DNA from 3 places in the Bacillus sp. JK74 genome. Region 1 is predicted to be linked to each of the others. Evidence: riboswitches for the same ligand, from Rfam matches in the RefSeq annotation. Region 1 holds a riboswitch; each other region holds the start of a gene.

Evidence for each region. A riboswitch is a leader RNA that binds a small molecule or an ion and turns the genes downstream of it on or off. The one in region 1 is predicted to bind S-adenosylmethionine.
Region 2: it holds a riboswitch for S-adenosylmethionine, as region 1 does, so the genes downstream of both, ACWJJ5_RS06530 (phosphoadenylyl-sulfate reductase) here and ACWJJ5_RS04000 (5-methyltetrahydropteroyltriglutamate--homocysteine S-methyltransferase) in region 1, are expected to answer to the same signal.
Region 3: it holds a riboswitch for S-adenosylmethionine, as region 1 does, so the genes downstream of both, metN (methionine ABC transporter ATP-binding protein MetN) here and ACWJJ5_RS04000 (5-methyltetrahydropteroyltriglutamate--homocysteine S-methyltransferase) in region 1, are expected to answer to the same signal.

Annotation. Positions count from the first base shown of each region.
Region 1 covers NZ_JBSJQB010000001.1:790,280-793,548, reverse strand. The annotation lists gene ACWJJ5_RS04005 (methyltransferase domain-containing protein) at 1-578, shown strand, start outside; gene ACWJJ5_RS04000 (5-methyltetrahydropteroyltriglutamate--homocysteine S-methyltransferase) at 612-1,748, opposite strand; SAM riboswitch class I at 1,826-1,912, opposite strand; gene ACWJJ5_RS03995 (LURP-one-related/scramblase family protein) at 1,997-2,473, opposite strand; gene ACWJJ5_RS03990 (hypothetical protein) at 2,576-2,743, opposite strand.
Region 2 covers NZ_JBSJQB010000002.1:396,849-400,117, forward strand. The annotation lists gene ACWJJ5_RS06525 (inorganic phosphate transporter) at 1-1,013, opposite strand, end outside; gene ACWJJ5_RS06530 (phosphoadenylyl-sulfate reductase) at 1,026-1,727, opposite strand; SAM riboswitch class I at 1,855-1,959, opposite strand; gene pyrE (orotate phosphoribosyltransferase) at 2,061-2,693, opposite strand; gene pyrF (orotidine-5'-phosphate decarboxylase) at 2,690-3,269, opposite strand, start outside.
Region 3 covers NZ_JBSJQB010000001.1:169,814-173,082, forward strand. The annotation lists gene ACWJJ5_RS00885 (methionine ABC transporter permease) at 1-282, opposite strand, end outside; gene metN (methionine ABC transporter ATP-binding protein MetN) at 275-1,300, opposite strand; SAM riboswitch class I at 1,406-1,512, opposite strand; gene ACWJJ5_RS00895 (SCP2 sterol-binding domain-containing protein) at 1,623-1,973, opposite strand; gene ACWJJ5_RS00900 (thioredoxin family protein) at 2,070-2,390, opposite strand; gene ACWJJ5_RS00905 (toprim domain-containing protein) at 2,393-2,758, opposite strand; gene ACWJJ5_RS00910 (YusG family protein) at 2,828-3,064, opposite strand; gene gcvH (glycine cleavage system protein GcvH) at 3,119-3,269, opposite strand, start outside.

The DNA.
Region 1 (3,269 bases):
CGGCGATATTGGATGCGGGATGCGGAGAAGGCACTCATTTAGCCGCCGTATGCAAATGGCTTCAGCCCGCTTTTTCCGTGACGGGAATCGGCATTGATCTCTCGAAAGAAGGTGTGCTGCATGCCGCAAAGGCCTTCGGGGATCATTTTGTTTTTGCCGTCGCTGATGTGGCGGATGCGCCGTTTGCCGACAGCTGTTTTGATGTCGTGATGTCTGTTTTATCACCTTGGAATTACAAGGAATGCAGCAGGCTTTTACGAAAGGGCGGCACAGTCATTAAAGCGGTGCCGCGGCGTGATTATTTGAAGGAAGTAAGGGAATTCTTCTTCGGAGACAGTCCTCGGCGGAATGACACCGCCGATTCTGCGGCCGGACGATTCCAAGCGGGCTTTCAAACCTTTGAGCGCAAACGGCTGTGTTACACGAAGACCTTATTGCAGCCTGACCTCGAGCGGCTTGTGAAAATGACGCCCTTAACATGGAAATGTACTGATGAAAGCATCCGGCGGTTTATCAGCCGAAAAGCGGCGGATATTACGATAGATATCGATATTTTAATCGGAACCGGTCCTCTGTAAACAGAAAAGACACGCTGATCGCGTGTCTTTTTTTTATTTCCAGACTTCACCGGCAATGCTGACGACATGATGAAGTTTCGCCCATTGCTGTTCTTCTGTGATCAGGTTTCCTTCCTCAGTGGAGGCGAATCCGCATTGCGGGCTGAGGCAAAGCTGATCCAGGCTGACATATTGTGAAGCTTCTTCAATCCGGCGTTTAATCGCGTCCTTGTCTTCAAGTTCGCCATGTTTTGATGTAATCAATCCAAGCACAAGCTGAAGATCAGAGCGTTTGACATAGCGGAGCGGTTCAAAGCCGCCGGAGCGGGAATCATCATATTCCAGGAACAATCCGTCAAGGTCAAGCCCGTCAAAAATCGTTTCAGCCGCTGCATCATAGCCGCCTTCAGCCGTCCATGTGGATTGGAAGTTGCCGCGGCAGATATGCATCGTAACCTTCAGATCGTCAGGGCGGTCCTTGATCGCGTCATTAATGGAAGCGGCAAACAGCTTGCGCAGCTCATCCGGCGTTGTGCCGAAATCTTCAATCTGACGAAGCCCCGCTTCCGATAAGAAAACGGCCCATGCGGTGTCATCAAGCTGAAGGTAGCGGCACCCGGCGTCATAGAAAGCCTGAATCGCTTTTTTATACGCTTTTGACACATCGTGCTGAAATTGTTTGTAATCATTCTGGTAGGCCGCTTTTTCCAATTTTCCGCGGAAAAACAGCATATTCGGACTTGGGATGGTCATTTTCGGAACAGCATCGCCGGCAATGCTGTGCAGGAATTTATAATCTTCGAGCATCGGATGCTGAGAAAAATCAATATCTCCCGTTACTTTAATGCCGCGCGCTTTCGTCTGTACGTTGTGAAACTGAATGCCGCTTTCAGGCGTAAATGCCTCAACCCCGTCTAAATTTTCGAGAAAATCAAAATGCCACCAGGCACGGCGGAATTCGCCGTCAGTCACGACATTGAGGCCGGTTTCTTTCTGCTTTTCCACGCTGCGGATGATTTCTCTGTTTTCGATTTCGCGCAGCTGTTCTGCCGAAATCTCACCCGCCGCTCTTTGCAGGCGGGCTTGCTTCACAGCCGCCGGCCGCAGCAGGCTTCCGACCTGATCCGCGCGAAACGGCGGGTTTTTTCTTAGAAGAGTATGCAATGGTTGTTCTGTGTTTTGCTGTGACATGAACGATTCCTTCTTTCCTGATGAAATATAAAAAACTCTTCCCTCGGATAGGGAAGAGCTTGCGTCCGCAAATCTCAACCTTATCTTCAGGATTTAGCACCATTCTGCTGAACAGCGGTTGCCGGGTATCATAGGGCCAGTCCCTCCACCTCTCTTGATAAGGAAATATGCTATTTTTCAGAATAAACTGTAATACTCTTAATCTTAGTATGTTTTCTCATATTGTCAATATATTTCGATAAATATTTTTATTTGTCACCCTCAAATAGAATCATATCTATCACGATGGCGATCGCAAGACAAAGAGCAATATCCTCTTCCTTTTCAATCTGCAAATGATAGGAATCGCCCCAGCTCATCCATGATTTGGTGACGGTCATCCGGTTTGATTTTCCGTCTGTCACTTGAAAGTTCCGGCCCCACACATCGCCGGTAAGATCCCAGCCGAGTCCGGAAATTTCAAATTTCGGTTTGAAAAACGTGACTTTCTTGATGACTTGGCAGACGGGTTTGCCGCTGACGGAAATCTCGTAACGGGGAACGAGCGACATCAGTTTCTGATTGACGCTGGCGAGCGTGCGGCCGTCCAAATCAGTCAGCTTCAGTTCATCACCGAATGAAAACAGCTTTCCTTCAACATTGTAGACTTCTTTTCCGCTTTCAAGAAACACTTGAAAACGATTCTTAAACGTAAACATTCGCTCTTTGATGTAAAAATGGTACATAAAAAAACTCCTTTTTTATGTTGTACGAAAAAAGGAGGCGGAAGGTTTCATATCGGCCGGGTGCATAAAAAAAGGCTGCCGATTTTGCGGCAGCTGTCGTTTTTATGATAGCGGCATCCGGCGTTTTTGACGGATCGCATTTAAATCAATGATGTTATTCGTGTCGGCAGCTGTCACCAGCGGGCTTGTCTTTGGCGTTTTCCGGCGGTTGTCCTTACTGAAAGAGAAAACAAGATACCCTGTCAAAGCAGCGAAAATAAGTAGCATCATTTTACATACCTCCCAAAAAAAGTTTTGGTATTATTATTGTACGAAAAAACAAACGAAAAGTATTCAAACAATTGTCACTTTTTTAAAAAATAACGTCATTTTCCGTAAAAATGACTATGGGTTGAAGAAATTTTTCTCTTGTTGTGGTTCTATAGATTGTATCGGATGATGAATGATGAACGTTTATATAACTTTTTCACTATTTTTTGTAAGTGTCTAATTAACTACTTAAGTGTTTTCGTTTGCCTTGTGTTATTCAGTACCCTAAAAAACCGTATGATATGCAAAATAACTGCTTCTAACAGATGACTGCGAGTTGACAGCGCTTTCTTTATTTTTTTAACGAAAACGAGATGTTATCTTAAAAAAATCGTTTGAACATTTTCCGCAGTTTTTTAAAAGGATTTGATTTCGTCTCCAGAACACGCGGGTCTTTTAAGGTTTTTTTCAATTCTTTCGCTACAGTCCCTCTTGCCATAGTCTTCACTCCTTCTTTCCATTTCATACCTTATATACGGAAAGAAAG
Region 2 (3,269 bases), on a different contig from region 1:
TTCATCAGACTGGCGGCTCCGCCAGCTGCCAAAAGCACGCTGGCCATCATAAAGATGGAATAGTAATCTCCTTTTAACAGCAGGGAGACAAGCAGATACGAAATCGACAGTGACAAAAACGGCGAAACGACCCAAACTTTGAGCATCGTTTTCACGACTTCTTTATGAAAAACGTTCGGCCCGTTTTTGGCCATTCCGATACCGATAATTGATGATGATGTGACTTGCGCCAATGGGACCGGCAGACCGAAGACGGAACTGATAATGACAAGCCCCGCGCCGGTTCCTGAAAGCAGTATGCCTTCTCCGGCTGAAAATCTCGTAATCTTTTTCCCGTTGGTTTCAAGCACTTTACGTCCTAAAAGCAGAGCGCCGAGAGCGACAAAGATGCCTCCGTACAGCGTTCCTTTTGACACGCTGAGTACGCCCGCAGCCACCAAAGGGCCCACCGCATTTGCGACATTGTTCATTCCGGCTGAAAAAGCTTCCCAAAACCCCGCAAAAAGCAGCACAATCCCTAAAATCTTCTGTTTCCGTTTCGAAATGACTCGAATATTCAGAGAACTGAATACCTTCGATACGAGAAAGGTGAAACAGAACGCGACGAACGGTACGAGCACCCAAAAAATCACGATGACCAAAAGATGCTGTAAAAACAATACTTTGTACGCGACGCCGACACCGACAATCGCCCCGACAGTGACCTCACTCGTCGACAGCGGAATGCCGAGCACATTCGCCGTGAATAACGATAGCGCCGCCGCTCCGATTATAATGCAGACAATGGTGAGCGTAATGGTTTGTTCGGGAATGATTCCGCCACTGATCGTCTTAACGACTTCACCGCCGCCGATAACCGCCCCTGACAGGACTCCGGCCGCGCAGATGATCAGCGCATATGTTTTCTTTTTAACGGCGCCGGACCCGTAAGCGACTCCCATTGATGCCGCGGCTCCGCTGGCTCCGATATTCATGGCAAAAAACAGGCAGAATAAAATAGCGGCTAATTCCATCGGGCAGCTCCTTTATTCATGCAGTCCGCATTCGGTTTTCGCCATGCCGTTCCATCTGCCGCTCCGCAAATCTTCCGCGGTAAACGCAGGTGAAGTGCACGGTTCACAGCCGATGCTCGGATACCCCTGATCATGGAGGATATTGTAATCCAGCTCATGCTTGGAAGTATATCTCCAGATGTCTTTCCATGTCCAATGGATCAGCGGGCATACTTTAATCGATTGAAACTTGTCGTCTTTATTCAGGAAATTCGTATTCGCCCGGCTCGGCCCTTGATCCCGGCGAAGGCCGGACAGCCATGCCGGATGCCCTGCGAGTGCTTCTCTTAACGGCAGAATTTTTCTGATGTAGCAGCACTGGTTCGGTTCTCTTTCCCACAGTTTATCTCCGTGAGCCTCGGCCTGTTCCTCAAGAGTAAGGCTGGGCTTTTTCAGGATAATGTTCAGCCCCGGGTAACGTTCTTTCACTTTTTCGATCGTTTCATATGTTTCTTTAAAGTGAAGACCCGTATCGAGAAACACGATTTCCGCGTCTTTCTTTACTTTAGAAATTAAATCGATCAGGACGATGCCCTCAATCCCGAAGCTGCACGCGTAAACAAGCTGGTCTCCGTAGTGGCCGTATGCCCATTTTAAAACGGACAGCGCGCCTTTATAGGAATCGTCTTCCGGAAATGTAATCGCCGGCTCTTCCCATGTGTCATACGTTAGCATTTTTTCTTTCCTCCTCCCGGAGACAATCAAACAGCTGTTGTTCTCTGCCGGTTGTCTTATCCCTCAATCTTTTTTTTATATAAAAAACTTTCAATCCAGCGGAATGAAAGACAGTGACCCGGTATAGCCCTTATCTTCAAAATGCTGTGCATTTTTCTGGATGCGGCACCTTGCAATACACGCAGGTTGCCGGGCGTCATCGGTCCAGTCCCTCAGCCGCTCTTGATAAGCTTTTTAGATTTGTACTAAATTTTAGCACAATTCTAACAGAAGTCAACCCGAGTTTTTTGATAGGAATAATAAAACAGGCCCTGAGGCCTGTTTTTATTGTCGTTATTTTTTAAACCAATCTTTTGACTCGGGATTCAGTTTCCATGATTTCAGTTTTTCAATGTCAGCTGAATGAATCGTTCCGTTTTCAAGCGCGACTTCAATCAGCGTGTCATAATCTGTTAACGAGTAATAAGGAAGACCCGCTTTTTTAAAGGCTTCTTTTGCTTTCGGCAGTCCGTATGTAAAAATGGAAATGACGCCGAGGACTTCCGCGCCCTCTCTTTGAAGGGCCGCCGCAGCTTCAAGCACGCTGCCTCCGGTAGAAATCAAGTCTTCAATCACGACTGTTTTTTGTCCTTTCTTAATGGCGCCTTCTATTTGATTTCCTTTGCCGTGCGCTTTCGGTTTGCTTCTGACGTAGCACATCGGCGCGCCTGTACGGTCTGCGAGAAGCGCAGCATGCGGAATGCCCGCCGTTGCAGTGCCCGCGATCATCTCCGCCTCGGGGAAATGCTCCTTCAGCAGTTTGCCGAGCCCGTCCGCCACATCATTTCTCACTTTTGGATACGACAATGTCAGACGGTTGTCACAATAGATCGGTGATAAAATGCCGCTCGCCCACGTAAACGGCTCATTCGGACGTAAAAAGACAGCTTCAATGTGTAATAGATGTTTTGCGATAGCCTGTTTCATCGGCGAACGCCCTCCCATTCCAGTTTAATTGCTTCATATGCTTTAACGGGGTTTTCCGCTTTTGTAATTGAGCGGCCCACGACGATGGCTGACGAACCGTTTTCTTTCGCAAATGACGGAGTCGCCGTCCGGACTTGATCGTCAGCTGCGTCACTGGCCGTGCGGATGCCCGGCGTGACTGTCAGAAATGAAGGCCGGACCGCTTCATAAATGGCTTTTGTTTCATGGACCGAACATACCACTCCGTCCAGCCCGCACTCTTCCGCCATTTTGCCGTAGTGCACAACCGTTTCTAACAGCGGCTTTTGCAGCAGAAGCTCTTCCTTCGCCACCTGCTCTGAAGTGCTGGTCAGCTGAGTCACCGCGATTAAAGACGGGCGTTTTCTGCCTGCCGGCGTGCCTTCTTCAAGCCCCTCAAGGGCCGCGCGCATCATGCGTGCGCCCCCTGCCGCATGCACATTGACGAGATCAACGCCGAGGCGGGCCAGCCGCTTCATCGCTTTATTGACCGTAGTCGGGATATCATGAAGCTTTAAATCTAAAAATATATCACAGTTCCGCTCTTTTAATTGGTGA
Region 3 (3,269 bases), 620 kb from region 1:
CGGTCCTAAAATCGATCCGACCAAAATCTTAGTAAAGCCGAGAAGCAGAATAATTAAAATAAGAAACGGAATAGACCTGAAAATATTAACGACCGCCGCAATCACGGTGTTAATGATTTTATTTTCCCATAAGCTTCCCTTGCCCGTTAAAAAGAGCAGAAGACCGAGAATCGCTCCGATGATAAATGAAAAAACTAAAGCGATGACCGTCATATAAAGGGTCTCGTATGTGGCCGTCCACAGCTCGGTTATATCAACGTTCGGGAACCATTTTTCAAACATTTGTGATCACCTCTGCTTCTACCTGTTTGTCTTTGATGAACCGGATCACGTTTTCTACTTCTTTTTCCTGACCGTCAATATGAATGAATAAAGAACCGTAGGCTCCGTCCTTCGTCTGTGAAATTTTCCCCTGCAGAATATTGACGTCCACATCAAAGTTTCGGATCATTTCCGTAATGAGGGGCTGCTCGGCGGCCTGCCCGACAAATGAAAGCTGAATCGTTTTCCCTGTCGCTGTTTCCTGCAGAAAATGCTGGATGGTTTCTTTCGTCTCTTCCGGTTCTGTCACCTGCTGAACGAAACGCTTGGTCATCGGTTCGCGCGGGTTTCTGAAAACTTGGAGTACTTCGCCTTCTTCAACGACTTTCCCGTTTTCCATGACGGCGACTCTGTTGCAGATTTTTCGGATGACGTGCATTTCATGGGTAATGAGCACGATCGTCAGACCGAGTCTGTCATTTATATCGGATAAAAGATCCAAAATTGAATCGGTCGTCTGCGGATCGAGCGCTGATGTCGCTTCATCGCACAGAAGGACTTTCGGATTATTGGCGAGCGCCCGGGCGATGCCGACACGCTGCTTTTGACCGCCGCTCAGCTGCGACGGATAAGATTTTTCTTTCCCCTCTAATCCGACCAGTTTAATCAATTCATCAGCGCGGCGGACCCGTTCGCTTTTTTTCACGCCGGCGATTTCCAGCGGGAACATAATATTCTCCCGGACGGTGCGCGACCACAAAAGGTTAAAATGCTGGAAGATCATGCTGATTTCCTGGCGCGCTTTTCTCAGCCCGCGGCTGCTTACTTTATTTAATTCCGTCCCCGCGACTTCCACGGTTCCCGACGTCGGCTTTTCAAGGCCGTTCAGGAGACGGATTAAGGAACTTTTACCAGCTCCGCTATATCCTATAATTCCAAATATTTCGCCCTTTTTGATATCAAGAGTGACATCTTGGACAGCATTGACATCCCCATGCTTCGCTTTGTAAATTTTTGAAACATTTTGAAGATGGATCAAAGCAATCACCCGCCTTACACTATTCTAAGAAATCTTCCGGGTTTCTCCGCAAAAGAAAAGCCTTTCTGCAAAAATGAGCAGAAAGGCTTATTGAAAAAGGCCTTTCTCTCATCTTTCAAAGCAGACCGCTTCGAGTGAATTGGCACCATTTCAACATTGTTGATGGTTGCCGGGCTTCATAGGGCACTTCCCTCCACCTCTCTTGATAAGAGAAAACATATCGTATTTTCGTCCGGAAATTCTTACTGTAGAATAGCACGGCGAATGATAAAAAGTCAATAAAATAAATATTGGAAGCTATTGTCACATAGTAGATTGGCAGTTACGGCCGTTTACTGATCGCCTGAAAAAATCCGTTTGTCAGCCAGAGGATGGCCTCCAGCTTCAGCAGGGCTCTGAATGATCCTTTCACTTTGAGTTTTCCGCTTTGGATAAGCTTTTGCAAAGAGACATCACCATGCAGGAGATGGATGATTTCCGTCTGGTTTCCGTAAAAGGTCAAATTAGATTTTTCCTTTGAAGCCGACGTTTTTCTCATTTCTCCCTGTCCGTTAATTGAGACCGTTAAGGCTTCTGTTTCTCCTTGGAATGTAATCAGCAGCGTTGAGGCGTTTAATAGCGGTTTCAAAAACAGATGCTGTCCGTCATTCTCTGAAACTTCTATTTTCTCCACTCGTATAACCTCCCGTTTTAATGGCCATACATACACTTTCTCTTTTTAACGGACAGAACCCTTTATAAACCGCACGACATTTTCCTGTAAATATTGTCACATCGGGAACGTTTGCGATGTTTTTTGTTTAATCAGCTCATATAAATAGGAAACGGAGCGGAAGGCGTATCCTTTCTCAACAAGCTCTCCGCCTTTAAACAGCAAAAAGCACGGAACGCTTTCAATCTGATAGGCTTTGGCGAATGCGGGGGAATAATTCACGTTGTTTTTATAGAAGGCGGCGCCGGGCAGCATTTCTTCGACGACAGTAAGCATTTTGGACGCCAGCTGGCATGTGCCGCAAAACGGGGTGTACAAATACAGGAGATAAACGTCATCCTGAATCGATTCGAGTTCATTTTCTTGGAGTTCTTTCATGATTACCACCTCAGGTCGTTCTTTTTCAAAAATACAGTGTCAGCATCAAAGCCGGCTCTGATCAGCACAGATGCGAGATGATGGCCCGGGCACGACTCGACTTGCCTGTATGTTCTGTCTATATAAATATGGCGCGCTTCGGGAAGCTCCCGTTTCAGCTGTTTTCTTAGTTTTTCTCCGGAGTCATCTGCGTCCGTTAAAATATAGACGTCTCTGTCAAACAGGCGGTCCGCCAAATCTTCCAGTTCGGTTTGGCCGATCGTCCCGTTTGTACAGACGATTTCCGCGGGTTCGATGAGCACTTCCCTGACTTTGATTTTATCAGATTTTCCTTCTACGATAATGACCTTTTCATCTCCGTTGTACATAAGCGCGTCACCTGCCGATTGTTTTAGCGTCAGATTGAAAAAGAAGGCAGTGAAATTCACCGCCAACTGTTAACACCAGCCATTCTCATAATCGCAATCGACATATTTCGGATCGCTGCCGTTTATGACATCGGCTGTTTTATAAAATTTTTGATTTTCAAATGAAAAGCCCTGTTTGAGCTCGTACTGGTCCATGCCTGTCATCTCGCCGATGGCTTCATTTTCATGAAACAAGGAAAACCGGCCGTTTTGAAAGCGGCCCGTGACGTTCTCCGTCACATCGACCTTTTGTTTATCAAAAGCCATTTTAGACACCTCCCGTTACAGATAGAGTGTCCAAATGGCCCCTTTGCTATCCGATCAGTCTTCCTGTGTCATTTCGTCATATTGCTCAGAAGTCATGAGGTTTTCGATTTCTTCAGCATCAGCCGGTTCCACGACGATCATCCACGCTTTTTCATACGGAGACTCGTTTACGAATTCAGGACTGTCATCAAGGTCTTCGTTCACT